4 regions of the Aerococcus sanguinicola genome follow, and region 1 is predicted to be linked to each of the others. Evidence: predicted binding sites of a transcription regulator. Region 1 holds the regulator's gene; each other region holds the start of a gene.
What was found. The regulator Rex, encoded in region 1, represses fermentation and respiration genes when NADH is low (regulators of the CRP and FNR family bind a similar motif). The targets are predictions, from matches to a motif close to TTGTGAANTANTTCACAA.

Region 1 (7,552 bases):
TGTTGGATTAATTACATCGGTATATTGACCAGACTTGCTGTCTACCCATTCACCGTTAATATAGTTTTGATAGGTCTTCATCAAAAAAGCCTCCTTCAGCTTGCTGTTAAGGGTTTACAGTTCCCATTATCAAGTAATTGACTGGAGAATTCAAGTCAGAGGGGTCCAAAAAAGCTCCCCGAAATCAGGGAGCTTGAGGTCTAAATTGAAACTTAGTTTAGATAAATTTTCCTGCGAATTCAGCGAAGGCTTTACCAGCACTTGCTAAGAATTCTTTGGTATCTTCTGCTGTAATTTCACCGTTTTCACCGATGTAATCAGCAGAGTTTCCAATGTAAAGTTCAGGTTGTTGCATAACTGGCATATCTAAGAAAACTAAAGATTGACGGAGGGTATGGTTAGCGATAGCACCACCGATACCTGCTGGTGATTGTGATGCAACAAGAGCTGGCTTGCCTTCCCAAACGCTTGAACCATATGGACGAGAACCTAAGTCGATCGCATTCTTCAAGCTCGCTGGAATGCTACGGTTGTGTTCAGGAGTCACGAAGATAATCGCATCTTGAGCACGCACTTCATCACGGAAACGCGTATATTCAGCAGGTTGTTCAGCTGCTTCATCATAGTCTTGGCTATAGAGTGGAAGGTCAGCTGTTTCGATAAAGGTCACTTCAGCGTCACTTGGTAAACCTGCCACTAATCCTTTTGCAATGGCTTCAGAAAATGAATTCTTACGAATTGATCCTAAAACTACACCATATTTTGCCATAAAATAAATCTCCTTCTTTCTTTTATACTTTTGACTTAACAACTTATCTTATACTTCTATGATAATAGTTCAGTTTCGAAACTTCAAGGCAAACGACTCGAAAAAAGATTTTTTGTTGGTATTTAAGATCACATTTTTATTTCTAGAATTAAAGAATAAGCAATTTTTCTTTAATCAGCTAATCTTGAGCAGGAGTGGAGCTTTGAATTTGATCGTTAGCCATGTCTAAGCAAGCAATGTGAATTACGTATAGTAGGCGTTAGCCGTACTAGACGTTTGAAGCTCGCTAGGCGAGAGACCTTGGCTCGAGCCGGTGCCATGGCTCTTTAACGATCAAATTCAAAAGCGGAACGTATGCTCAGCAACGCAGCTTAAAAAAGAAGCAAGAACCCCCTTGCGAGAGTTCTTGCTTCTTCTTTAATCAGCGGCTTAGTACATGCCACCAGCCATAGCACTTGGATCAACTGCTGGTGCTTCAGGTTCTGGCTTATCCGCAACAACACTTTCTGTTGAGAGGATAAGACCGGCAACTGAGCCAGCATTTTGTAGGGCTGAACGGGTTACCTTAGTTGGGTCAACAATCCCTGCTTCAATCATATCTACCCATTCATTGTTTTGGGCATTGAAACCAATACCTTGGTCTTTAGAACGGAGGCGTTCCACAATAACTGAACCTTCTAAGCCAGCATTTTCAACAATTTGGCGGAGAGGTTCTTCTAAGGCGCGTGCCACGATACGTGCACCTGTGGCAGCGTCACCTTCCAGCGCTTCTGTTGCTTTTTCAACTTTATCTTGAACATTCATGAGAGCAGTCCCCCCACCAGCAACGATACCTTCTTCAACCGCTGCACGGGTCGCATTCAAGGCATCTTCAATGCGGAGTTTACGTTCTTTTTGTTCAGATTCAGTTGCAGCACCGACTTTAACAACGGCTACCCCACCAGCTAATTTAGCTAAGCGTTCTTGGAGTTTTTCACGGTCATAGTCAGATGTGCTTTCTTCGATTTGTTTACGGATTAAGGCAATACGTTGTTCTAATTGTTCCTTATTGCCGCCACCTTCAACAACTGTGGTATGGTCCTTGGTTACAGTAACGCTACCAGCCTTACCTAAGTGGTTGATGGTTGCGTCTTTCAATTCTAAGCCGAGATCTTCAGAGATCACTTGCCCCCCCGTTAGGACAGCTAAGTCTTCTAGCATTTCTTTACGACGGTCGCCGAAACCTGGTGCTTTAACAGCAACTACATTCATGGTCCCGCGTAATTTGTTCAGTACTAAGGTTGGAAGAGCTTCCCCATCCACATCATCAGCAATTAAGAGCAGTGGGCTACCTTGTTGTAAGATTTGTTCAAGGAGAGGAAGGATATCTTGGATATTTGAAATCTTACGGTCTGTTAAGAGAATGTATGGATTTTCCAAGCTGGCTTCCATTTTTTCATTGTCTGTTACCATATATTGGGAGAGGTAACCGCGGTCGAATTCCATCCCTTCAACCACGTCTAAGGTCGTATCGATAGACTTAGAGTCTTCAATGGTAATCACACCATCTTCGCCAACCTTGCCCATAGCTTCAGCAATCAGCTTGCCGACTTCTTGGTCACCAGAAGAGATCGCAGCAACGTTAGCAATGGCATCTTGAGATTCCACTTGAACAGAGTTTTCCTTCAAGCCTTCAACAGCTGTCCGGATTGCTTCGTCGATCCCGCGGCGAACGCCAACAGGGTTAGCACCAGCGGTCACATTCTTCAAGCCTTCACGAACAATGGCCTGGGTTAGGATCGTTGCAGTGGTGGTTCCGTCACCAGCTACATCATTGGTCTTAGAAGCTACTTCAGCGACTAATTTAGCCCCCATGTTTTCGAAGTGGTCTTCTAATTCGATATCTTTAGCAATGGTTACCCCATCATTAGTGATCAATGGTGAGCCATAGCTTTGTTCGAGGACAACGTTACGTCCCTTAGGCCCTAAGGTAATCTTCACCGTATTCGCTAACTTGTCCACACCACGCACTAAAGCTTGACGGGCATCTTCTGAAAATTTAATATCTTTTGCCATTAAAATTCATGCTCCTCTCGATACACAAGTAATGATTCAATCTTTAAATTTAATTTTTGATCTAGTCTTCAATAACAGCGACAATATCTTTCGCTTTTAAGATGAGGTATTTTTCACCAGCATATTCCACTTCATTGCCGGCATATTTTTCAAATAAGACAAGGTCATCTTTCTTAACTGGACTTGTGAAATCTTCTGTTTCATCAGCAACTGCAATAACACGTCCCACTTGGGATTTTTCTTGGGCTGCAGATGGTAGTATAATACCAGACGTTGTTTTTTCTTCTTGTTCTTCAAGCTGAACAATCACACGTTCATTTAAAGGTTTTAACATAATTCACATTCCTCCATCAGTTCCAAAAAACAATTCACTTTTTATCGTTAGCACTCACAACTTCCAAGTGCTAACTTACATTTATTATCTTAAAACATTTTATTTTAGAATGCAAGTCTTTTGTTGACTTTTTTTGACCTTTTAGTTTTTCTTTAAATTTTTCCGCCAAAATAGCTGATCTCACTTGTCTTTTAGCCATATTTTCGTTACATTACATATTACGATGCAAGATTAAAAAGGAGTGTTGCTATGTCTTTACAATCACTAGTCATGAATATTGTGCTAAAAATCATCCTTGCTGGCCTCTTCCTCTCCCTGGCTATTTCAATGGTCAGTGAAAACGGTTGGTCCTTCCTTCCCTTCATTAATATTCTCTTAGCAAGCCACGATATCTTCCAAAGTATCCAGTTAATTCGAGCCTACCGAAGAATCAAAAACCTATAAACCAGGTAAGTGGTCTTAAAAGAAATTAATCGAAAAGTGCCTCAAAGAGAGCTATTTCGCTCCTTTGAGGCACTTTTTTGATCACTTATATTAAGCTGATTTCTTAATGGTGGGTCACATAATAAATCAAAGTCTGTAATTCATTGGCTAAATCCACAGTCTGAACAAACATGTCTTTAGGCACATTGAGCCGACTAGCTGAGAAGTTTAATATTCCCTTGACTCCAGCTTCTTCAAGTTGTGGCACCACGCTTTGGGCGGCATGACTAGGGACCGCTAGAATGACAATATCAATTTGACGGGCTTCTAGCTGGTCGACGATCTCGTCCATGCTGTAGATTGGCACCCCTTCGTGGATCTTACCGACCTTCTCTGGATCAATATCGAAAGCTGCATTAATATGAACATTATTAGATTGCTTAAAGTTATAAGAAATTAAGGCATTCCCCAAATTCCCCACACCGATCAGAGCGACCATGGTGAGCTGGTCTTGGCTCAGTAGGCGGCTGAAAAATTCAATTAAATGATCAATTTCATAACCATAGCCCCGTTTGCCCAAAGTACCAAAATAAGAAAAATCACGTCGGATGGTAGCACTGTCGACTTTTACTGCATCAGAAATCTGTTCGGAAGAGACACGATCCATCCCCATTGCCTTGAAATTCTTCAAGCAACGGTAGTAGATTGATAAGCGCTTAGCTGTTGCCTTTGGTATCTTTTTCACTAGAATCCCCCCTGTTTGTTCAATTGTGAAAAATAGAATAGGAATATTTTACCAGGATTTCGACTTCGTAGCAAATCTAAAACTTTAATTTAAGCTTAAGCCGAAGCCATAAGTGTAGCTATTTCCCGCACTATCTTGATAGGCATAAGCGCGGTCCATATACTTGTCCTTATCGTAGCCCGGTACATCATTAGGGGAAGCACAAATACCTTCATCATTAACCGCAATCACGTCATCATTGGCGGGTAGGGTTAGAGGCAGTTTCCCCTTGGCAGGGCAGGCCCCTGTATAGACATCAATGATGGCCTGGATAAAGCTATTAAAGCTGGCAGTTAAGGCGTCAGCTAGAGGCTCTACATTCTCCAAGATAAATGGCAAGTCGAGGTTGACATTAATAATCGTATGGTCAACCGCTGCTTGGATGGCCTTCACCCGGTCGAGGTCCACGTTCGTTGCTTGGTGGATCTGTAAGTCCAGATAGCCTGAAGTGGCTTCGAAGTAAGAACCCGAGATTGGTTCTAAGAAGAGTAGGGCAATATCGGCTTCGTGGTAATCCGTCACCAGGTCAATCTGTGGGAAGGTCTTGCGGATCTGCTCTAGTAATTCTTGGTTGAGTTCATCTGTATTACCGAAGATTCCTTGCTTGCGGCGACTGGCCATTTCCTCTTCATTATAGACCTTGGTAAAGATTTCCGCATAAACTTTCTTACCCGCTAACTTGTCCTCAGTCAGAGGCAAGAGCTCTTGGTCATTCTTCAAGAGAACCACCGATTCCTGGTGGGCCTGGTAGGCTACTTTGCGGCTGTCTGCCGTATTGGTGATGGCTTCTGCCTGGTCAGTATCTTGGTAAGGATTCTCGAATAAGCCGAGAGCAAAGAGCTCCTTCAAAGTGCCTTCCAAGCGAGCATTCACCGTCTCTTCATCGACCAAGCCCTGGGTCATAGCTTCCTCAAAGGCTTCAACCTCTGTGGTCCCCGAGACAATATTCGTCCCCGCCTTGAGCATCTTAGCTACCCGCTCCGGCTTAGTTAGGTCTTCAACACCCCAGGCACAAGCATCCAAGACTCCTGTATCTGAGTTGATATAGCCCTTAAAGCCTAGGTCATCACGCAAGAGCTCTTGGAGGAATTGACGGTTGTAAGCAAAAGCCACATCCTCTTCAAAACCTGCTTGGAAGGGTTCTTGGGGCAGGTTGGATTTTTCCTGGCTAGGAATCGCATAGTAAGGCATGATCGAGCTTGGTTGGTGCTTAATAGCTGCCTTGAAGGGTGGTAAGTGGTAGGTCTCTAAACTATTAGGAGTTGGGTAAACATTAAATTTCCCTTCTTCGTAGTGGGGATCGAAACCGTTCTCCCGTGCACCGCCGCCTGGGAAGTGCTTGATGGTGAGGGCAACACCCTGGTCGTCTAAGTCCTCTCCTTGGTAGACTGGGATAATCGTTTCAGCAATTTCTGAAATCTGTTCGGGGTTCTCGCCAAAAGTTCCCGACGTTCTAACCCAGCGAGGATCCGTCGCGGTATCTACCATGTACATATAACCCTTGCGAATGTTGTTGTGCCAGAATTCCTGCTTACCAATTTCAGCAAAGGCCTTGATCAAAGGAATATTGCGAGTCGCTGCCAGACCCAGGGTACCAGGGAATTGGGTAAAGCGGCCGATCGCTGACTCCGCATTAAAAGTAGCCTCATTGTTTTCGTTCTTGGAGTTGGACAAAACCACTAAGGGAATCCCTAAGCGACTTTCCTCGACCATTTCCTGCATGGTATTGACCCAGGTCACAATCTCTTCCGGCTTGGCATTCTCTCTTAAGATAATATGCCGGATTTGGAAGTCTTCTAAAAGCGTTGAGGTCGGGTGCTCATGCTTAGGATGGGGATACTGGATCTCCTTATCGGCTTCGTTAATGACCCCATTATGGCTGGTTGGTTCACCTTCTTCAGCTGAAATTCCCATGGGCTTGTCAATGAGGACCATCATACCGGCTTTTTCGCGGAGGTTCATCCGCCCGACCAAGTCCTTAGCCCGCTCTTCCGGGCTCAATCGCCAGTCTTCATAGGGATTGACTCGACCATCTTTATTATGGTCTTTGAAGCGTAAGCCATCGACTTCAACTTCTTCTAAGTGACGGCTCACTAATTTCCTTTGTTCCATTGAATCGCTCCTTATTATTTATTTGAATGATTTTAAGCACACCATAAGTCTATTTTAAGGGATAAAGTTATTTTTGCAAAGCCTTTCACAAGCTAAGCGAAATTTTGTTAGTCGTCCCTGTGGCGGAATTATGCTAAACTAGGAATAGTATTTTAGAAGGAGGCTAGACAATGATTCTTTTACAAGGTTCCAATTTAGCCCGACATTTTGGGGCTGAGACCCTTTTTGAAGACATTCAAATTACAGTTCAAGATAACAGTCGCATTGGTCTAGTCGGTAGAAACGGTACCGGTAAATCGACCCTACTGAAGATCCTAGCAGGCATTGAGAGTCCAGACCAAGGTACCGTTTCCCAGCGCAAGGGAACCCGGATTGCCTATATGGACCAGCACTCCGCCGTCAACAGCGAACGGACAGCCTATGAAGAGATGAAGAGCGTCTTCACGGAAGACTTGGCCTTGATTGACCAGGCCAATGAAGCGGCCATGGTCCTGGCCGATGAAGCTGTCATCCAAGACCCTGATCGCTATGAACAAGCACTGAAGACCTATGACCAGCTCCAAGAAGAAATCAACCAGCGCAACGCCTATAGCTATGATTCGGAGATCCGCATGGTCCTCCACGGCTTCCGCTTCCCCGAGGATATGTACGACCAGCCCATTTCACAGATGTCTGGTGGGCAGCGGACCCGGTTGGCCTTAGCCAAGGTGCTCCTAGAGAAGCGGGACATCCTGATCCTGGATGAACCAACCAACCACTTGGATATCGATACCCTCAACTGGTTGGAAGGCTACCTGCCCAAGTATCCCGGCGCCCTCTTGATCGTCAGCCACGACCGCTACTTCCTCGACCATGTCACCAACGAAACCTATGAAATGACCCACCACGGCATCGAACACTATGCCGGAAATTATAGCTTCTACTTGAAGGAAAAAGCGGTCCGCCTAGAGACCCAAATGAAGGCCTATGAGAAGCAACAAAAAGAAATCCATAAGTTAGAAGACTATATTGCCCGCAACCTGGTCCGGGCTTCTACTACCAAGATGGCCCAGAGTCGACGCAAGCAGCTGGAGCG
Region 2 (7,552 bases), 830 kb from region 1:
GAAACAAACGAATGGAGAAGTGCTTTTGTCGCCTGTTTTAAATCTCCTACACCCACAAAAATACCATTTGGCTTTAAAAGCTGTTTATAAACTTTCATAGGGTTACACCCGTTTATTCCAATAATAGCATCAAATTTTTTGCCTACTTTGGTAAAATCTTCTTTTTTATAGTCTATAACATCATTACAGCCCATTTGTTTTGCGAGTTCCATATTTCTTGTACTGCACACGCCTGTAACGTTTGCTTCCATAGCTTTTGCTAATTGAACAGCATATAGTCCAACGCCACCCGAAGCTCCATAAATCATTACCTGTTTTCCAGCTTCCACCTTTCCTTTTCGTAGTGCACCTAATGCGGTTTCAAAAGATATAGAAATGGCGGACGCTTGCTCAAAAGAAAGGTTCTCGGGCTTTTGAAAAACACGTTCTTTATCCATAAGAGCATACTCGGCAAAACCACCTTTTGGAAATGTTCCCGCTGTTTTTCCGTACACACAATCTCCAACTTTTACATGAGTAATATTTTTACCTGTTTCAACGACAATACCAGAAATTTCAGCACCTATCGGAGAACCTATAAATCCCATAACAAAAGATGTCATTTTGGTAGAAAATGGGACATTCGAGGTTAGTGTTTTAAATCTTTCATAATCAGTTATACTTAACGCAGATGCTTTCACTTCAATCAAAACTTGATTGTCATTTGGGACAGGCTTTGGAATATCTTGTATTTTTAACACATCTAAATCGCCTGTTTTAGTATAAATCATTGCTTTCATATGTTTACTTCTTTCTACGAAGTTGCTGTTTTATTATGCAACATCATGTTGTATAATAATTGTATCTTTTATTATTAGAGCTATCAATAAACAGATTTTGAAAATCTGTTGCATGATACCAGAAAGGGAAAATATGAACAAACAACCAGAAATAACAGATAAAACAAGGCAAAGATTTGTTGATGTATTTTGTGAACTATATGCGAAAATGCCGATTGAAAAAATCTCAATTCAAAAACTCACAAAATTAGCAGGATACAACCGAAGCACTTTTTATCATTACTTTGAAGATATATATGAGTTGCTGGAATATGTAGAAAACGATTTGTTGACCTATGTTAGACAATCCTTAGAAAAGCGAAATATAAATACTCCTCAACACATTTATGAGCTTTTTGAAGCAAAAGAATTAGAAGTAAAAGCATTATTAGGTAAGTATGGAAATATACGGTTTTTGGAGAAGATAAAAGAAGAATTTAACATCAAAGAAGTTTATACTGAAATGATTTCAGACACTTCTATCATGCCATATTTGTTAGAATTTCACATCTCTACATCATTAACGCTCTTTCATTTATGGCTGAACAGAGAAAAAGATTTACCCTCTGAAAAATTGTTTTCATTGATACACGATTTATATTCAAAAGGAGTTAGTGCATACATACAATAACATTTGTTGCCTTATTTCCTCTTTCCCATCCTAAATTCCCCCAGAAATATACAACAGTTCATTAAATAATGGGATAAAGATTGATATTATCATCTTTATCCTATTGTTTTTCTCTCTCGTTGTATAATATAAACAACAAGAAGGTGTTCAACTATGAAGAAAAAATCTGCCATTCCCCTTCCAGAAAAACGGGTATCCATCAAAAAAAGTGGTAATTATCGATATGTGTATTACGTTCAATCCTACTATGTCACCAAAAACGGAACGCGGACCCATAAAGATGTGGCTATTGGTAAACTCAATGAAGAAGACCCAACGACATTCTTCCCTAATCAAAATTATTTTGAATTATTTACTAGTTCTCAACCATCAGAACCAGAAGAAAGCTCCTTCAAACGAGCAGGCTTCACTTGCTTCCTTAGAGAGTTAAGTAAACATTTATCACTGGATAGCATACTCTGTCAAGTTTTTGAAGATGCGGGAGAAGAAATTTTAAGCCTAGCCTACTATATGTTGGCGCAAGGAAACACCATGACGTATCTGGATGACTACTACGAAACCCATTACAACCCTCATCTATGTTCACCATCAGAGAAAAAGCTAGGGAAGCTTTACGCTCTCATTGAGAAAGGTAAACGTTGGAGCTTTTTTGACTTATGGCGTCAAGCTACCGTTCGAGAAGGAGACTATGTGGCCTATGATGTGACCAGTATTTCGACTTATGGTCAGGATATCGAATTAGCAGGAAGAGGATATAATCGAGACCATGAGAATCTTCCGCAGGTGAACGTTGGTGTCTTTTATTCTCAAAGTGCGCAATTACCTATATTTTACGAACTTTATGATGGGAACATTCCTGACAAGACGCACCTTGTCGATATGATTCAGTTAGCCGAAAAATTAGAAGTTAAGCTTGTAACTATCGTGATGGATAAAGGCTTTCTGACTTCAGATAACATTAACTTCATGATGGCTCATGACATTCCCTTTTTAATGGCGTTTCCACAGTCGCAGAAACTATATCGAAGTTGGTTACTAGAATATGGTCAAGAGGTTGAGCAATTCGCTCATTACATGGGGGACCTTCATTGTTTTGGTACTCAAGGCCCTCTTACGATTAATGACTGGGAACTGACAGGAAGTATCTACCTAGATATGGATAAACGAGGGGTAGATATTGTGAGTTTAGATAGTGAACTAAACCAGAGAGAAGAGACGCTTCAAGCGCAAGTTCACAAAAAGATGCGCAAGAAAAAAGACCCTTACTTTGAGGTAAAGGTCAGTGATGAAAAATATATCACCGGTTATGAGCGCAAAGAAGAATCTGTGAATGAAGCCTTTAAACTCTGTGGTCTATTTGGATTACTAACTAATGTGGCTGACTTAGACGCTGAAGAGGCTTTGAAGATGTATCGGCGTCGGGACGTAGTTGAAAGTCACTACGATAGTATGAAGAATCAACTGGAATTCTATCGACTGAAGACCCATCATCAGCAATCGACTGAAGCTAAGTTTTTCATTGGCTTTATTGCCGAAATTATACTCGCGCACATTTATCGTATGTTTCAAACATGCGAACTTCTTCCAGTAAGAACCTTTAAATCTTTAGTGATAGAGCTAGATAAGATTTATCGCATTGAAAGAAGCGATGGTCAAGTGAGAGCTAATTGCTTAAATCGGAAACAAAAAGATATTTTAGAGCTGTTTGACATAGAGGCAGAAGGTTTCATTCGAAGTATCTGTGAGTAATAAGCTGTTGTATAATTTTGGGGGAATTTAGGATTTATCCTGATTGATATTAGAGAAATTGTAGACTGGTCTTTTTGGGACCAGTCTTTTTTGAACGGTAGACTTTCATTCAGACGATGAAAAAGCCCCTTACCGGCAAGTAAGAGGCTGAATGAGCAATCGATTGTTTTATTTTAAACTATTGACATAGGCATCCACGGCAAGGAGGGCATCTGCGATATCTTCTGGACTGAAATCGCCGACCATTTCATGGATGGTTTCGCCGTCTTGGAGGGCGAGTTCACCGACTTTAACCAGGTCTTCATAGGATGTTTGGTCAAGTTTGAGTTCGGCAAGTGTGGTCGGAAGACCGACTGCTTGGTAGAAGTGGATGAAGCGGTCGATGATGGCCTTGTCTGCCTTTTCAAGGAAGAGTTGGGTGAGGGTGCCATAGACGACTTTTTCGCCGTGTTGCATGTGGTGGATATCACCGCTGAGAGCAGTAAAGCCATTATGGATCGCATGGGCAGCTGCTAAACCACAACTCTCAAAGCCTAAGCCACTGAGCAAAGTGTTGGCTTCAATAACGGCTTCCACAGCTGGGGTGACGCGCTGTTCCTTAACGGCAGCTAGGGCAAGTTCACCGTATTCAAAGAGCGTTTCCTGGCATTTTTCGGCGATGGCCTGGCCCGCTAAGCTAGCTTTTCCGCCTGCCATGGTCTTACCTTGGGCTTTAATAACAGATAAACCTTCCACACAGGTCGCCATGGCATCGCCGATTCCGGCCGCAAAGAGGCGAGCAGGAGCTTGGACGACAACGCTGCTATCTACTAAGACGAGGTCAGGGTTCTTATCATAGAAGCGGTAGCCTTCAAAGACCCCCTCATCACTGTAAATAACTGAAAGAGCAGAGGTTGGCGCATCGCTAGAAGCTAGGGTAGGGACGACGATAACAGCAATGTTTGAGTTATCTCCAATCGCCTTGGCTGAATCGATAGTTTTACCCCCTCCGAGGCCAATCACAGCGTCGCAGGCTTTTTCTGTGACGATTTCTGAGACACGGTCAATTTCGTTGACTGAGGCTTCGCCGTTGAAGGCCACATGCTCCACCTCCAAACCTTGGTCATTGAGGAAGTGATGGAATGATTCCCCGACAATTTCCCAAACTGTATCATCGCAGAGTAGGAGAGGACGCTTAGTTAAGGCTTTAATGTAGTCAATTCCTGATTTCAGGGCACCTTTTCCTTGAACGTAACGAGATGGGCTCGCAAATACTCGATTCATATGAAATCCTCCTTGTTATATGTTAATTATTTCACATACTTATTTTAACATTTTTCGTGGAAATGATGAAGGGAAAAGACTAGAAGATTTCATAATGGGACCAATAATAGATAAATCGAAAGGAAATGGTTACCATACGCCTAGCATGCTATAATGATTAAAAATAAAAAGCGATGGGAAAAGGACGCTCAGCTTAATCACAGATAGGATGACTTGTTATCTCTGACCAAAGCTGAGCGTCTTTTTAGGATTTGACCAGGGGATGTTTTCTGATAATTATTTCTTAGTCACAGCCAACCATCGCCAATCAATAGAAATGAGAGACGTCATGTTTTTGATGATTGATAATTACGATTCCTTTGTTTACAACCTAGCCGCCTACTTTAGGGAATTGGGCGCTGACTTGGAAGTCCTATCTGCCGCTGACTTGGAAGAGAGGAGAGTTGCTCTTGATCTAACGGCTTATGAAGGCCTCATCATCTCTCCTGGCCCCAAACGTCCTGAAGATGCGACAGCTTCACTTGACCTCTTCCAGCTAGCCCAGGGCAAACTGCCTATCTTAGGGATTTGTCTCGGTCACCAGGTGATTGCCTATGCTAGCGGGGCCCAGGTGGTTCGCGCGCCTCGTCCCCAACACGGCAAGCTCCATAGCTTAAGGCATGAGGACCGAGGTTTGTTTGAGGGCTTGCCCCAGGCTTTTCAGGTCACCCGCTATCACTCCCTCTGCGTCGATCCATCTTCTTTGCCAGAAGAGCTCAAGGCAGAGGCCTGGACTGAGGACGGTTGTTTGATGGCCCTAGCCAAGCCTGACGCTTGTATCTACGGTGTCCAGTTCCATCCCGAGGCCGTCTTAACCGACTATGGCCATGAGATTCTCGCTCGCTTTATTCAATTAGCCAAAGCTTGGAGGAGTTAAACTATGAAATACAAACATTATCAAGACTCTCCTGACTTGCACCAGATTTTTGCCTACTTAGCCGACCAGGGACCCTGTGCCTTCCTGGATTCTTCAAGCCGAGACCAGGAAGGGATGTATTCAGTCTTAGCCTTGGAGCCTAAACTGGTCTTAAAAGATGTTGCAGGCCAAGTTTACCGGAATGACCAAGCCCTAGCAGGTGACTTTCTTACTGAGTTTCAAGCCTGTTTGGACACCCAGGACAAGCTTACGATTGCTGGTCTGCCCTTAGTCAATCCTGCCCTCGGCTACTTCTCCTATGATTTTGGCTGCTGCTTGCAGGGCCTAGCTAGCCAGCAGGAGAAGGAATTAAGCTATCCTGATGCGGTGTGGACTTTCTATGAGACTTACCTAGTTGAGGACCATAGCAAGGGCCGCTTGACCTTAATCAGCCTGCATGAGGACCAGGAGAGCTTGTCTTTTTTTGCCGACTGGGAGAGGCGTTTTGAAACTATCAGGAAACAGGCCTCCATTCTTCCAGAGGGGGCGGGCATTGACCAGGTCATCGCGGACTGTTCAGCTGAAGACTATATGAAGAATGTTCAAGAAATCATTGACTATATTGAAGCAGGGGATACTTATGTGACTAATCTCAGTCGGCGAATCTGGCTGCTTGCCAAGCAAGATCCCTTAAGGTATTACTTGAGATTACGCCAGCTTAACCCAGCTCCATATGCGGCTTACTTTAACTTTGGCGACTTTCAGCTCCTCTCTTCTTCGCCGGAACTCTTCCTCGAAGTGGCAAATGGACAAATCACCACCCGGCCCATCAAGGGGACCTGTCCGCGGACGGGAGATGACCAGGTCGACCAAGGCTACCGAAAGGCTCTGCAGGAAGCAGACAAGGAGCGGTCCGAACTCTTGATGGTGACCGACTTAGAGCGCAACGACCTCAATCGGATCTGCCAACCAGGAAGCGTTAAGGTCAAGGGGCTCTTTGAAGTTGAAGCCTATGCCACGGTCTACCACCTAGTATCAACAGTCGTCGGCGAACTAGCGGCTGAGACAGACTTAATGCGAATTTTAGAAGCCACTTTCCCTGGTGGTTCGATCACTGGGACACCCAAGCAGCGGACCATGGAGATTATCGATGACTTGGAAGCTTCCGCCCGTGGCATCTACACCGGCTGTCTGGGTTATATTAGCCCAAACCAGGACATGAAGCTCAACATCATCATCCGCAGCCTGGTCCACCAGTCCGGCAGCTATGAAGTGGGGCTCGGTGGCGGCATCACTTGTGAGTCCGACCCCCAAGCCGAGTACGAGGAGACCGTATTGAAAGGGCAAGCCTTGGTCCAAAGCTTCCAAAAACGCTCAGAGGAAAAGGGGGAAGACGAATGATTCACTTAGATAATGGTTTTTATTACGGGATGGGCGTCTTTGAAACGATTGCAGTCGAAGCAGGCTGTCCCCTCTTTTTGGACCGCCACCTGGATCGTTTGAAGGCAGGGGCTGATTTTCTGGGCTTAGAGATCTCGCTATCTATAGACGACATCTTGGATTACCTCAAGACCCATCCTTTAGACCACCAGGCCCTAAAGATTGCGGTCTCCGAAAAAAATACTGTCTACTCCCATCGGCAAAATCCCTATACATCTAGCCAATACCAGGAAGGAGTCTCTTGCCTGTTAAGTGAGGTTCGGCGCAATCCGAGCTCGCCCTTCACCTATCATAAAACCTTCCAATATGGGGACAATATCATCTGCTTAAAAGAAGCCCGAGCTAAAGGCTATCAGGAAGCCCTCTTCTGTAATTCTGATGGCCTGGTCTGTGAAGGGGCTACTTCCAATCTCTTCATTGTGAGAGCAGGTGAGATCTATACCCCCAAGCAGAGTTCGGGCCTACTACCTGGCACCGTCCGCGCCTATTTACTGGACCAGTTTGAAGTCAGAGAAGAAGCAATTCCCTTAAAGACCCTCTACCAAGCCGATGAGGTCTTTCTGACCAACGCCTTGATGGGGATTATGCCTGTTCGACAAGTGGATCAAGTGACTTACCCACTTGGTCCGCATACGCGCAAGCTGATGGGGGCTTACAGGGAAGAAGTTAAGCGACAGATCGAGGCGCACTATCGTCAGAATAATAGAGTTTACTAAGTTTGTGGAAGGGTGAAAAGTTCCGTGAATAGCACAAAGG
Region 3 (7,552 bases), 530 kb from region 1:
CCAAGTCGCTTTTTCTTATCAGAAAGACCAGCCATTGATTGAAGACTTCTCCTTAGAAGTTCAAGCGGGGCAAACAGTTGCGATTGTCGGACCGACCGGAGCAGGTAAGTCGACCTTGATTAATCTCTTGATGCGTTTCTATGAGCTTGATAGTGGGCGTATCCTAATTGATGGGGTGGATAGCCGTCAGCTGGACAAGAATTATCTGAGACAGCTCTTCGGCATGGTCCTCCAAGATTCCTGGCTATTTGAAGGGACCATCTACGACAATATTGCTTACGGCAAGCCTGACGCGACTTATGAAGAAGTGATTGCTGCAAGTAAAAAAGCCTGCCTCCACCCCCTTGTCGAGCAGATGGACCAGGGCTATGACAGTCCCGTCCAGGTTGCTGGAGCCAACCTATCTTCTGGCCAGCAGCAATTAATCTGTATTGCCCGCATCCTGCTGACGAACTTTAAAATGCTTATACTTGATGAAGCAACGAGTTCCATCGACAGCTTAACGGAAGCCTTGGTTCAAGAAGCCTTTGACCAGATGATGCAAGGGCGGACAAGTTTTGTCGTCGCCCACCGCCTATCCACCATTCAGAATGCTGACGTGATCCTCGTCCTTGACCAGGGGCAAATCGTTGAACAAGGCAAGCATGAGGATTTGCTCGCCCGCCAAGGCTTCTATTATCAGCTCTATAATAGTCAGTTTAGCCATTTCAGTAAAGAATAGAACAGATAAAAAGCCAGGTCAATCAACTTATAGGAAGTGATTGACCTGGCTTTTGTTATAGCTTCTAAAAGCTTACTGATTATTTTTCTAAGATAGTTTTGTTAACAACATTAAGGTCTTCGTCTAAATCGTAAACGATAGGTTCACCAGTTGCGATTTCTACTGAAGGAATATCTTCGTCAGAGATGTTTTCTAGGTATTTAGTGATGGAACGGAGGCTATTGCCGTGTGCCACAACTAAAACATTTTTGCCTTGTTTTAATTCAGGAGCAATGTGGTCTTCCCAGTAAGGTAGGGTACGCGCTAGGGTATCTTTTAAGCATTCGCCAGCAAGCAGACGGTTTTGGTCTAAGTCAGCATAGCGTGGATCATCGATGCCTTCTTCAGCTAATGGTGGGCGAACATCGAAAGAACGACGCCAGATGTGGACTTGTTCATCCCCATATTTTTCAGCGGTTTCAGCTTTATTTAAGCCTTGTAGGCCTCCATAATGACGTTCGTTTAAGCGCCAGTTTTTGTTGACGGGTAAGTAGAGACGGTCCATTTGGTCTAAGACATTATAAGTCGTTTGGATGGCACGTGATAACATGGAAGTATGCACCGTGTCGAATTCAATGCCAGCTTCTTTAAGGTCTTGACCAGCTTTTTGAGCTTCTTTAACCCCTTTTTCTGAGAGGCGAGGGTCTAACCAACCTGTGAAAACATTGGCTAAGTTTAATTCACTTTCGCCGTGACGGATGAAAACTAATTTCATTATAAAATTCCTCCTAAAAATAATTAATGAACAAGCATTATTATTCACCAAAGCAAATTTGCTTTGCTAACCTATATTTTACGCTATTTGAAGATTAGGGGCAAATCCTTTTGCTAATATCCTTAAATTAAAAGCGCTTCCATAAAATATTATTAAATTTTAATAATTTTCCACGTGAAAAGTGTAGCAATCTGTTTGGTAAGCTGTTATAATTAGAGACAGATCTGTTATATTGTGAAATTAATTACAAAAGGAGATGAATTTATAATGGATACGACTAAAGCATGGAAAGGCTTCACTGGTAAAAAATGGCAGGAAGAAGTTAATGTTCGCGATTTTATCCAAAATAACTATACAGAATATACGGGTGACTCTTCATTCCTAGAAGGGCCAACTGAAAATACTACTGAATTATGGGATCAAGTGATGGACTTAACCAAACAAGAACGAGAAAATGGTGGCGTTCTTGATATGGATACAAAGATTGTATCAACTATCACCTCTCATGATGCAGGTTACCTCGATAAAGATAAAGAAAAAATCGTTGGGGTTCAAACTGATGAACCATTCAAACGCTCCTTACAACCATTCGGTGGTATTCGGATGAGTGAACAAGCTGCTAAATCTTATGGCTATGAAGTTGACTCTGAAATTTCTCATATCTTCCGCGATTGGCGTAAGACCCACAACCAAGGGGTATTCGATGCTTACACACCTGAAATGCGTAAAGCTCGTCACAACAAGATCATCACTGGTTTACCAGATGCTTATGGTCGTGGTCGGATTATCGGTGACTACCGTCGTGTTGCCCTATACGGTATTGACTTCTTAATGGATGAAAAATTACAAGAATTCAACGATGGTGATGGCATGGATATGTCACAAGACGTTATCCAACACCGTGAAGAGTTATCTGACCAATACCGTGCTTTAATTGAATTAAAAGAACTTGGTAAGACATATGGCTTTGACTTAAGCCGTCCTGCAGAAAATGCTCACGAAGCTATCCAATGGTTATACCTAGCTTATCTAGCTGCCGTTAAGCAACAAAATGGGGCTGCAATGTCATTCGGACGTACGTCTACCTTCTTGGATATCTATATCCAACGTGACCTTGAAAACGGAACTTTAACTGAAGTTGAAGCGCAAGAACTCATCGACCACTTAATCATGAAATTGCGTATCGTTAAATTTGCACGTACCCCTGAATACAATGAACTCTTCTCTGGGGACCCAACTTGGGTAACTGAATCGATTGCAGGTATGGGCTTAGATGGACGCTCCTTAGTAACTAAGAACAGCTTCCGTTACCTACAAACCCTGAAGAACATGGGTACTGCTCCAGAACCAAACTTAACTGTTCTTTGGTCTAAAGACTTACCACAAGGCTTCAAGGAATTCTGTGCGGAAATTTCAATTAAGACCAGCTCTATCCAATATGAAAATGACGAAGTTATGCGCCCACAATACGGTGATGACTATGGGATTGCCTGCTGCGTGTCTGCTATGGAAATTGGTAAACAAATGCAGTTCTTCGGTGCCCGCGCTAACTTAGCTAAGACTTTACTTTACGCTATTAACGGTGGGGTAGACGAAATTTCTAAAGTACAAGTTGGACCTCGTTACCAACCAATCGATAGTGAATACTTAGACTATGATGAAGTGATTGACAAATTCGATGACATGATGGACTGGATCTGCAAACTCTATGTGAATACATTAAATGTGATCCACTATATGCATGATAAGTACTCCTATGAAAGCCTGGAAATGGCCCTCCATGACTCCCATGTTAAACGGACCATGGCAACAGGTATTGCTGGCTTCTCCGTAGCGGTTGACTCACTCTCAGCAATTAAATATGCTAAAGTTAAACCAATCCGTGATGAAAATGGGGTAGCTGTTGACTTCGAAATCGAAGGCGACTATCCAAAATATGGTAACAATGATGACCGTGTTGATGAAATTGCGGTTAAACTCTTGAAGAAATTCATGACTAAGATCCGTAAGACACCTACTTACCGTGGTTCTGTCCATACAACTTCTATCTTAACCATCACTTCTAACGTCGTTTATGGTAAGAATACAGGGTCAACTCCTGATGGCCGTGAAGCCGGCGTGGCCTTTGCACCAGGGGCTAACCCAATGCACGGACGTGACTCACACGGTGCCTTAGCAAGTCTTTCATCAGTGGCTAAATTACCATACACCTACTCAATGGACGGTATTTCTAACACCTTCTCAATCGTACCTAAGGCTTTAGGTCGTGATGAAGAAACTAAGATTGATAACTTAGTGTCAATGTTAGACGGTTACTCTAAACAAGGTGGCCACCACTTAAACATTAACGTCTTCGACCGTGATACCTTGCTTGACGCGATGGATCACCCAGAAGAATACCCACAATTAACCATCCGTGTATCTGGTTATGCGGTGAACTTCGTTAAATTGACTCGCGAACAACAATTAGAAGTTATTAACCGTACCATGCACGAAGGGATGTAAGCTCGACGACTTAAGTAATGAAATGAGGAATCATGATGACAGAAACAATTGGCTATGTCCACTCTCTTGAAAGTTTTGGTTCTGTAGATGGTCCTGGGATTCGCTTTGTTTCCTTCATGCAGGGCTGTCGCTTAAGATGTCAATTCTGTCATAACCCAGATACTTGGAAGATTAATGCGGGAACGCCTTATACGGCCGAAGAGCTCTTCCGAGAAGCTGTCAAATATCAGCCATATTGGGGGAAAAAGGGTGGCGTAACCGTTTCTGGGGGAGAACCATTATTACAGATTGATTTCTTAATTGAATACTTCAAATTGTGCAAAAAGCATGGTGTTCATACAACTCTGGATTCTTGGGGGGGGCCTTTCACCCGCGAGCCAGAGTGGTTGGCTAAGTTTGAAGAACTTTTGGAATATACAGACCTGATCTTGATGGACGTGAAACAAATTAATCCTGAACGTCACCTCAAGCTAACGACAGCACCTAATGAGAATATCTTAGACCTCTTCCGCTTCTTGCAGGAAAAAGGTCAGCCTATCTGGATTCGCCATGTCCTCGTACCAACGCGGACGGACTTTGACGAAGACCTACAGGGGCTCTCTGACTTTATCCAGAGTCTAGGTGATATCGTTAAAAAGGTTGAAATCCTTCCTTACCACACCATGGGAGTTTATAAGTACCATGAACTTGGCATTCCATATAAACTTGAAGGTGTGGAGCCACCAACAGAAGACCGCGTAGCCAACGCTAAACGTATCCTGAAAGTCGATGACTACCAAGGTTACCGGTCCATGTAATAGGCTTGGCCAGCATCCTGGTCAAAGCATCTCAACATCCCCAAACAAGTCTCTTGAGGCTTGTTTGGGGGTGTTTTTATCTTTTAATATGCTCCTTTTTGCACACTTTTGCTTTGAAATGATAAGAATATTAGTTAAAATCAAAGATTTTCCTGAAAAAATCAAACAAATTGATAAATATCTGCTATAGTTAATAAGTAATGAATTTGAAATGGGAGGAATTTAATGGAAAAAGGTAAATTATTTTATGGTTGGTGGATTGTCCTCGGGGCCATCTTAATCCTAGCCTGTATGGGACCAGCCTCTGTCGCAGTTGCTAATCTTTTCCAACCACATGTGGTTGAGGAGTTTGGTATTGCTAATAGTGCTTTTGCAATTGTGAATTCAATTGTTTTAGGCATGGGGATCTTTGTATCACCCTTTGTCTCTCAAATGTTTGCTAAGCGTGGTAATTTTAAACGTTTTTATTTGATTGGTATTCTCGTTTATGCCATTGCTTATGGTTTGTATGGCTTTGCACCAAATATTTATGTTTTTTATTTCTTATCTATTTTTGTTGGTTTTGGGTACACAGCCACGACGATTATTCCAGTATCCATGCTGGTTAATAATTGGTTCGTCAAATCAAAAGGGACTGCCTTAAGTCTATCCTTCGCTGGCTTAGGTGTTGGTGGTATTATCTTTAGTCAATTACTCACTTTCTTGATCCAGGAAGTGGGTTGGCGGATGTCCTACTTGACTTATGCTATTATCATGCTGCTTGTCTGCTTGCCTATTGTTCTCTTCCTCTTTGTTGAGAAACCTGAAGACAAGGGCCTTCATGCTTTAGGAGCTGGGCAAGTTGATCAAAATTCTGAAGATACGACCAGCCAAGCTGGGGTTAATTTACCGATGACAGAAGTTGTTAAGAAACCATTCTTTATCATGCTTCTGATTGGGACAGCCTTTATTGGTATTTCGAATAATGGGGGCTTAGGACAATTCCCACCGGCCGTTCAAAATTTACACGGTGCTGAAAAGATGGCTCTCATGGTTTCCATCTACTCTGGTGTTGGTATCCTAGGCAAACTGATCCTTGGTGTAGTTAACGACAAGTTTGGTGTACGGCTAGCGACGATTTATGCGTCTGCTCTTTGCACCTTGGCCTATCTCCTGATGATGTTAGGGGCTAATTACAGCTTTGTTCTCATCATGTCTGTATTATTCGGCTTAGGGAATGCGATCGGTACGGTCTTACCGCCACTGATGGCTTCAGCTATCTTTAGCTCTGAAGACTATCCTAAGGCTTATGGTTACATGCAGAGTGCCTTGATGCTCGGGATGACTTCAGGCTCACTCTTAGCAGCAACAATCGCTGATGTCAGCGGTTCTTACAACTATTCATGGCTTACTTTAGCCATCTTGTCGATCTTGATGGCTGTTCTTTGGGTAGGCGCTTATCAACGGTCACAAAAATTTATGACCAAATAAGTTACATACGAAAGAAAAAAGAGGCTGGGACAAAAGTTCCGGCCTCTTTTAAAAAAGCGTACATTTTTCAAAAACGTGTTCCAAAAGTCAGGCCTGACATCCACTTCACGAACTATGTCCAATCGTTTACCAACGATTGGACATAGTTCGTTCCAGTGGTTCAGGCCTGATCGACTTTTGTCACACTCTTTTTGGTATTTTAGGCTGGGGTCAATGTTTAGGCCTCTTCTGCCTTATTGGCTAGGATCGCTTTGACCACCTTCAAGCGGGTAAATTCTTCCCTTTCTTTTTCTTCCAGAGCTGAGGAGATGGCAACTTGGGCATCTTCTAGCTGTGGAATGGTAATATTTTGCAGGGCATTGACCCGCTTTTGCGTCTTTTGAATGTTATTCGCTAAACGATAGGCTGAGTTTTCAATCTCAGCTAGTTTAACTTGGAGCTCTTTGACCTTTTCAAAGGCAATGCGGGCTTGGTCAACAGCAATGCTTGTATCAAAGAGTGAATAATTAGGTTCAAGTTTTTCTTTAGGCAGCCGCGTTTCAGGGATTTCTGTCCCCATAACGCTACGGATCTTGATGTCCAGGGCGTCGGAAATAGGAACACCATAAGCGGCTTGTTCGACATTAACCATGCCAATCTCACCGGTAGCAATACTCAATTGTTTGTAGGCTTCGCCGTAAGCGGCCTTTAATTTTTCTTGGATTTGACTGGCTTCTTTAGATAAGGTCATGATTTCGTTCATGAGAATCATCCGCTTGCGGTCCATCAGATTATAACCGTTGCGGGAGAGTTTGAGCGATTTTTCAACCTGCATCAAGTTACCCCGAGTAGGGGCAGCATTAATATCCATTAGGCCTCACCATTTTCTTCACTTTCTGGCTCATGATCACTGGAGTCATAGTAGCGGTCTAGAATCTTAGTATCCATTCGGTTCAATTCTTCACGTGGGAAGGCCCGCAGGAGTTCCCAAGCTAGGTCTAAACTCTCTTGGATCGTCCGGGTCTCATCAGCAGCTTGACCAACAAATTCTTCTTCGAATTTTTCACCAAATTCCAGATATTTTTTGTCAATATCGGATAGTTCTTCTTCCCCAATAACGGAGGCTAGGCTTCTCGCTTCCGCGGCGCCTGAATAAGCGGCGAAGAGTTGGTTGGCCACATCTTCATGGTCTTCCCGGGTATAGCCTTCACCGATTCCGTCTTTCATCAAACGCGATAGGGAGGGGAGTACACCGATTGGAGGGAAAATATTCTTACCGTAGAGGTCACGGTCCAGAACGATTTGTCCTTCCGTAATATAGCCGGT
Region 4 (7,552 bases), 760 kb from region 1:
TAGGCTGGCGGGAACTTGCGAATGCGGCCTTCATTAACAAGTCGGGCAGCGGTAACTTCTTTTTTTAGCGGATGACTCTGTTCGCCGTCCGCTCTCAAATGCCTGATTGATCCCTTATTATTGAAAATTTATTGAAAGGACTATTGGAAGAGCTATCGGAACCTGTCAACCCACAATTAAGACGCGCGAGTGTGAGTAAAGGAATGCCAACATTCAATCGGACAGGTCGAGTGTGGCTTGCTACAGAAGAACCCACACTCGCAGCTTCTAAGTGAGGCTTGCTAGCCACCAACACACAATCGGATCCCCCGAGTGTGGATTAGTAAATAGGAAGACACACTCGTAAGACCCAATTGTGGCTTGAGTAGATAAAATAATCTCCACAAGACGGCCCCGCCGTCTTGAACCTTAACAAAGCTAATATTCAAATTAAAAAGCAGAACAGATGCTCACCCCCCCATTAAAAATCATTGCATTAAAAAAGCTGGAGTGAAATCCAGCTTTTTTATCGGTCACAAAAGTCAGCGTACTGACTTTTGTCACATTCTATAATTGGGTTTGAATTGGCCCTCACACCTTGTCTAGTCGGGTTCGCAAAGGCAGAAAAGGAGTGACTTCAGCAAAAGGGAACGACCGGCTAAAGCCGCTCTTATCCCTTTGCCTCCAGTCATCCTTTTCTGAACGCCTTTGCTCACACCCTGTCTAGTCGGGTTCGAGGATGCAGAAAGGGCTCCTCTTCATAAAAGTCCGTCGAAGGCCTTCAGCCTTCTCTGTCCTTTTACTCCAGAGCTCCCTTTCTCCCGCATCCTCTCACACCCTTTCTTAAAATTCTTCCCCTAATACAAATGAGTTCTGGTCGAGGGAGAAGGGGGCGTCTTGGTTGATGTGGTCGTAGTAGAGGATGCCGTTGAGGTGGTCGATTTCGTGTTGGAGGACGATGGCGGGGTAGCCTTTGAAGCGTTTTTTGTGCTCATTGCCTTCTAGGTCTTGGTAGCGGAGGGTGATGCGCGCATAGCGGGGCACATAGCCGGGGACGTCTTGGTCGACGGACAGGCAGCCTTCGCCACTCGGTAGGGCCACTTTTTCTAGGGAGTGGCTGAGGATGCGCGGGTTGCAGACGACTTCTTCCATTATAATCTTGCCGTCTGGATCTTCCAGGTCAGGGATGAGGACGGCAGTCATTTGCTTGGAGACATTGACTTGGGGAGCAGCCAAGCCGACGCCTGCACGGAGGCCGTATTTTTCAGCGATTTCTTCATCTTGGCTGTTGTGCAGGTAGTCCATCAAGTCTTGGGCGAAGGCGCGGTCCTCGTCAGTCAGAGGGAAGGTCACTTTCTCAGCGGTTTTGCGCAGGGTGGGGTGGCCGTCCCGGATAATATCATCCATTGTAATCATATTGGTATAACATCCTTTCTAGTCTAGTAAATGTCTTCCCCTCATTATACCGTTAAAGCCGGCAAATGTTTAGCGCTTTTGCTTAATATTTAAGGCGAAAAAAACAGCTCAGGAAAAAGCTTTCAAAAGATATACTCGTGTAAACGCTTTAAATAGGCTGTTTTGACCCTTACCCCAGATCAGACTATAACAGATTGCCCAAAATGATTAGTACAGATTGATGATTTAATTTACAAATAAGAACAAAAACCGCATTTAAAGGCCTGAGATCATCGACTTATCTTGGAAATAAACTTTGTGAAAAAAGGCTCAAAGTATAGAAAAGACAGCCTTTTCATTAATTTTTCTGTACTATAAAAGAACTTTTGAGCCTTGAAGCTATAAGACTTGCTTTTTATGCGCTAAAATGATACTTTATAACAGAGGGCTGCGTTTGATTGATACAGAATCGAATGCACTTGATTTAAAACTGAAAGAATTTTTATTATAAGAGAGGAATGATTATAAATGGCTAAACAACCAGTAGATTATGCTGCGCAGTTGGAAGCAATTGACGAGCTTTTCCCAATGGTTCGTATCTTAGACGAAGAAGGGAAAGTCGTTAATGAAGAGATTATGCCTGATTTATCAGACGATGAATTAGTTGAATTAATGAAACGGATGGTGTTCTCTCGGACGCTTCACGAACGTTCAATGGCTTTGGCTAAGCAAGGACGTTTAGGTTTCTACGCACCCACCTATGGCCAAGAAGCTTCCCAAATGGCCAGCTCTTACGCTTTTGAAGAAGGTGACTGGTTATTCCCAGGCTATCGTGACGTTCCTCAATTAATCGCTAAAGGCTTGCCTATCTACAAGGGCTTCCTCTGGTCACGTGGACACGTTGAAGGGAACGACTACCCTGAAGACTTACACGCTATGCCACCACAAATCATTATCGGTGCTCAATTAATCCAAGCCATGGGTAATGCTGTTGGCCAAAAATTAAATGGTTCCGACAATGTGACTTATGTCTACACTGGTGACGGTGGTTCATCCCAAGGTGACTCTTATGAAGGCTGGAACTATGCAAGCCGCTACAAAGCACCAATCGTATTCTTCATCCAAAACAACGGCTTCGCTATCTCAACCCCACGCGAAAAACAATCCGCTGCTAAGACCTTAGCTCAAAAAGCTGTTGCAGCAGGTATCCCAGGGGTACAAGTTGACGGTAACGACGCCTTAGCTGTTTACGCTGTGGCTAAACAAGCCCGTGAATATGCCGCTGCTGGTAATGGTCCTGTCTTGATTGAAACCATCACCAACCGTTTAGGCGCTCACTCAACATCAGGTGACAACCCTAAACTTTACCGGACCGATGAAGATATCGAACTATGGACCGGCCGTGAACCTCTCTTACGTATGCGTAAGTTCATGGAAGACAAGGGTCTATGGAACGAAGACATGGAAACTGAATATGTTGACCAAGTGAAAGATGAAATCAAAGAAGCAATTCAAAAGGCAGAGGCTGCCCCACAACAAAAAGTTTCTGATTTCTTGAAGAATATGTTCGAAAACCCTGGTCAAAACATTAAAGAACAAATCGAACAATATGAAGCAAAGGAGAGTGAATAAGCATGGCTAAAAAGAACAACCGCAACAAAACAATGGTTGAAGCCGTTACAGAAGCGTTAGACCAAGAAATGGCACGCGATGAAAAAGTCTTAATCTTTGGTGAAGATGTAGGTAAAAACGGCGGTGTATTCCGTGCCACAACAGGCTTATACGACAAGTATGGTGAAGACCGTGTCAGCGATACACCTCTATCCGAATCAGGTATTGGTGGTTTAGCCATTGGTTTAGCTCTTCAAGGCTTCCGTCCCGTTATGGAAATCCAATTCTTCGGTTTCGTATTCGAAGTGATGGACTCAATCTCTGGCCAAATGGCACGTACCCGCTACCGTATGGGTGGGACTCGCCATATGCCTATTACCGTTCGTTCACCATTCGGCGGTGGCGTTCACACGCCTGAAATGCACGCGGACTCCCTTGAAGGCTTAATGGCTCAATCTCCAGGTTTGAAAGTGGTTATCCCATCAAGCCCATACGAAGCAAAAGGTCTCTTGACTGCTTCTATCCGCGACAATGACCCAGTTGTCTTCTTAGAACACATGAAACTTTACCGGTCATTCCGTGAAGAAGTCCCAGAAGAACAATACGAAATTGAATTGAACAAGGCCAATGTTGCCCGTGAAGGTAATGATGTAACTATCATCGCTTACGGCTACATGGTACGCGAAGCATTGAAGGCTGCTGACGCCCTTGAAAAAGACGGCATCTCAGCTGAAGTTATCGACTTACGTACCGTTCAACCTCTTGACATGGAAACTATCGGGGCTTCTGTTGACAAGACAGGCCGCGTGGTAATGGTTCAAGAAGCCCAACGTCAAGCTGGCGTGGGTAACCAAGTGATTGCTGAAATTTCACAACGCAATATCTTGAGCTTACAAGCACCTATCCAATTCGTATCTGCTGCAGATACTGTCTTCCCATTTGGTTTAGCCGAAAACGTTTGGTTACCAAATGCCGAAGATATTCAAGAAGCAGTGAAGAAAGCAACTCAATTCTAATAGCTTAAGGACGCTTGGTAGCGGTTAGGGGAACTTAACCGCTCTGAGCTTTATCATCAAATAAGGACAGCTTTTGAACAGGTATTGAGAGATAGAAGGGAAGAAATTCAAACTATGGCTTATATTTTTAATATGCCCGATGTCGGCGAAGGTATGGCAGAAGGCGAAATCGTTGCATGGGACGTCAAAGTCGGCGACGAAGTTCAAGAAGAAGATACACTCGTAGAAATCCAAAATGATAAATCTGTTGAAGAAATTACTTCTCCTGTTACAGGGAAAGTAACCAAGCTTTACTATGAAGAAGGCGACTTGGCAATGGTCGGCGAACCATTGATCGCATTCGAAGGGGAAGGCTTAGAAGATAACGAAGCAGAAGCTGCTCCAGCTTCAACCCCAGAATCCCCAGCCCAAGAAGAAAAAGCTGAAGACCCAGCTTCATCCAACAAGGGTGGCGGCTCCTACTACAAATTCCGCTTACCAGACGTTGGTGAAGGGATGGCAGAAGGTGAAATCGTTTCTTGGTTAGTTTCTGAAGGCGACGAAATCACTGAAGAAGACTCCCTCGTTGAAATCCAAAACGACAAGTCTGTTGAAGAAGTAGCTTCACCAGTTGCTGGTACGGTTAAGAAGATCTTAGTTGAAGCAGGCACCATCGCTAATGTTGGGGATGTTTTAGCTGAAATCGACTCACCAGAACACAATGGCGAAGATGATGGGGCAGAAGATACCTCAACGCCTTCACAACCTGCTCAAGAAGCTAAGGCTGACGAAGGTAATGATGACGCAACAGGTGGCGCAGCTTCAGCACCAGCTACAGCTGATCCAAACCGTGTCATCCAAGCCATGCCTTCTGTTCGTAAATATGCACGCGACAAAGGCGTTGACATCAGCTTAGTAAACGGCACCGGTAAGAACGGCCAAATTACCCGTGATGACATCGACAACTTCGATCCAAACGCTCAAGCTGCAAGCAGCCAAGAAGCTAGCCAAGAAGCAGCTCCAGCTAAGGAAGAAAAAGCAGCTAAGAAATCACCTGCTCCAGCGCCAACTGTTTCTAACGAAGACTTGGTTGAACGCGTTAAGATCTCACCAATGCGTCGGATCATCTCTGAATCCATGACCACTTCTAAGTTTACTGCACCTCAAGTATCCCTCTTCATGGACGTTGAAGTGTCTAAACTTTGGGATCATCGTAAGAAATTCAAGGGCATCGCTGCAGAACGTGATGTGAAGTTAACCTTCTTACCTTATGTGGTGAAAGCCTTAGTTGCTGCAGTTAAGAAATACCCAATGCTTAACGCATCAATCGACGAAGAAAACCGCGAATACATCCTTAAGAAATACTATAACGTAGGGATTGCAACAGATACTGACAATGGTTTATTCGTTCCAAATATCAAGAACGCTAACCAAAAATCAATGTTTGAAATTGCTAACGAAATCAACGAAAAAGCTGCCAAAGCTCACGCTGGTGAATTAACCAACGAAGAAATGGGCGACGGTACCATTACAATTTCTAACATCGGTTCAGCTGGTGGCGAATTCTTCACTCCAATCCTTAACTTCCCAGAAGTTGCTATCTTAGGTTTCGGTGCCATCAAGCAAGAACCTGTTGTCAACGATGAAGGCGAATTAGCAGTTGGCCGCGTCTTGAAACTTTCCTTAACCTTCGACCACCGTATTGTCGACGGGGCTGTAGGTCAACGTTGCTTGAACGAAGTCGCTCGCTTATTGTCAGAACCAGAATTGCTGTTAATGGAAGGATAGGTTGATAAAATATGGTAGTAGGAGCAATGGCAATTGAATTAGATACAGTCGTTATCGGTTCAGGCCCTGGTGGCTATGTGGCAGCAATCCGCGCTGCCCAAAAAGGCCAAAAGGTTACAGTTATCGAACGTGAATTCCTCGGTGGGGTCTGCTTAAACGTTGGCTGTATTCCTTCTAAAGCCTTGATCCAAGCAGGTCACGCTTACCATTCTGCCTTAGAAGGCGCAGAAGTTTTCGGTGTGACAACTGAAGGAACAAACTTAGACTTTACCAAGACCCAAGATTGGAAAGACAACCAAGTCGTTAAGAAAATGACTGACGGGATTGGCTTCCTCTTCAAGAAGAACAAGATCGATGTGGTATGGGGCGAAGCTTATATCAACAACGATAAAGAGTTAACTATTACCGGTGAGGGCGACGAACATCAATTGTACACTTACAACAACTTGATCGTTGCTACTGGGTCAACCCCAATCGAAATCCCAGGCTTCAAGTTCGGTGGTAACATTGTGGACTCAACAGGGGCCTTAGCTTTTGAAGAAGTTCCAGAAAAACTTCTAGTGATCGGTGGTGGCGTGGTAGGTTCTGAATTAGGTTCTGCCTACGCTAACCTCGGTTCTGAAGTCACCATCCTTGAAGGGTCTCCACAACTCTTACCAGGTTTTGAAAAAGACATGGTGAAAGTTGTTCAAAAAGACATGAAGAAAAAAGGTATGAAGGTCATCACCAACGGGATGGCTAAAGAAGCTACAGACAACGGCGACTCTGTAACCGTTAAATACGAAGAAAAAGGCAAAGAAAAAGAAATTACCGTTTCTAAAGTTCTCGTATCTGTTGGCCGCCGTCCAAATACGGCTGAAATCGGCCTTCAAGCAGCAGGCGTTGAAATGGACGACCGCGGCTTAGTCAAGGTTGACGAACAAGGCCGGACCAGCGTGAAGAACATCTACGCCATCGGTGATATCGTGCCAGGCTTAGCCCTTGCCCACAAGGCTTCTTACGAAGGGATCGTAGCTGCTGAAGCCATCGCTGGGGAAAATGCAATTGTTGACTACAAGTCAATGCCTTCAATTGCTTATACTGATCCAGAATTGGCAAGCTACGGCTTAACCGAAGCTGACGCTAAGGAAAAAGGCTTGGATGTACACTCCTTCAAATTCCCATTCGGTGGGAACGGCCGTGCCGTATCTATGGCTAACGCAGACGGTTTCGTTCGCTTAGTCGCTACTAAGGACAACAACATTATCGTTGGTGGCCAAGTGGTTGGACCTAACGCATCGGATGCTGCTGCTGAAATTGGCTTAGCCATTGAATCTGGCATGACAGCTGAAGATATTGCCTTGACGGTTCACGGTCACCCAACCTTGAATGAGGCGATCAAGGACTGTGCAGAAGGTCTTTTAGGCCAAGCTATCCACGCTTAATCTCATTAAGCAAACAAAAAATTGATTCTATACACAAAAAAGAGCCTGATCTTGGGCTCTTTTTTAATGGGGATTGGGATAATTTTTCATATAGATGGTGCTAGTGAGCATGCGTTCCGCTTTTGAATTTGGTCCTTGAAGAGCCATGGCACCGGCTCGAGCCAAGGTCTCTCGCCTAGAAAATCTCAAACGGAGCGTACGGCTAAAGTCTACGCTCCGTAATTCGTTTTACTTGCTTTTCATGGCTAAGGACCAACTTCAACGCTCCACTCCTGCTCATGAAATGAACTGAATATATTAATAATTAACCCGTACTATTAAATAAAGAGCAAGTTTTTGGTTTGAAATGAAAGTAGAGTC

Region 2: a site for Rex is predicted at 4,481-4,498, ahead of AWM72_RS00185 (glycerol dehydrogenase). Genes of this name have one in related genera too.
Region 3: a site for Rex is predicted at 1,708-1,725, ahead of pflB (formate C-acetyltransferase). Genes of this name have one in related genera too.
Region 4: a site for Rex is predicted at 1,691-1,708, ahead of pdhA (pyruvate dehydrogenase (acetyl-transferring) E1 component subunit alpha). Genes of this name have one in related genera too.

Annotation. Positions count from the first base shown of each region.
Region 1 is NZ_CP014160.1:1,220,555-1,228,106, reverse strand. It holds gene AWM72_RS05480 (aldehyde dehydrogenase family protein) at 1-81, opposite strand, end outside; gene AWM72_RS05475 (NADPH-dependent FMN reductase) at 218-769, opposite strand; gene groL (chaperonin GroEL) at 1,199-2,824, opposite strand; gene AWM72_RS05465 (co-chaperone GroES) at 2,886-3,158, opposite strand; gene AWM72_RS05460 (hypothetical protein) at 3,408-3,602, shown strand; gene AWM72_RS05455 (redox-sensing transcriptional repressor Rex) at 3,706-4,332, opposite strand; gene AWM72_RS05450 (glycoside hydrolase family 3 protein) at 4,411-6,477, opposite strand; gene AWM72_RS05445 (ABC-F family ATP-binding cassette domain-containing protein) at 6,648-7,552, shown strand, end outside.
Region 2 is NZ_CP014160.1:19,457-27,008, reverse strand. It holds gene AWM72_RS00200 (NAD(P)-dependent alcohol dehydrogenase) at 1-779, opposite strand, end outside; gene AWM72_RS00195 (TetR/AcrR family transcriptional regulator) at 913-1,449, shown strand; gene AWM72_RS00190 (IS1634 family transposase) at 1,603-3,198, shown strand; gene AWM72_RS00185 (glycerol dehydrogenase) at 3,367-4,461, opposite strand; gene AWM72_RS00180 (anthranilate synthase component II) at 4,790-5,377, shown strand; gene pabB (aminodeoxychorismate synthase component I) at 5,381-6,757, shown strand; gene AWM72_RS00170 (aminotransferase class IV) at 6,754-7,512, shown strand.
Region 3 is NZ_CP014160.1:1,754,976-1,762,527, forward strand. It holds gene AWM72_RS07815 (ABC transporter ATP-binding protein) at 1-721, shown strand, start outside; gene gpmA (2,3-diphosphoglycerate-dependent phosphoglycerate mutase) at 801-1,478, opposite strand; gene pflB (formate C-acetyltransferase) at 1,743-3,980, shown strand; gene pflA (pyruvate formate-lyase-activating protein) at 4,013-4,777, shown strand; gene AWM72_RS07835 (MFS transporter) at 5,003-6,247, shown strand; gene AWM72_RS07840 (V-type ATP synthase subunit D) at 6,465-7,097, opposite strand; gene AWM72_RS07845 (V-type ATP synthase subunit B) at 7,097-7,552, opposite strand, start outside.
Region 4 is NZ_CP014160.1:459,110-466,661, reverse strand. It holds gene def (peptide deformylase) at 823-1,395, opposite strand; gene pdhA (pyruvate dehydrogenase (acetyl-transferring) E1 component subunit alpha) at 1,903-3,006, shown strand; gene AWM72_RS02115 (alpha-ketoacid dehydrogenase subunit beta) at 3,009-4,001, shown strand; gene AWM72_RS02110 (2-oxo acid dehydrogenase subunit E2) at 4,116-5,768, shown strand; gene lpdA (dihydrolipoyl dehydrogenase) at 5,780-7,192, shown strand.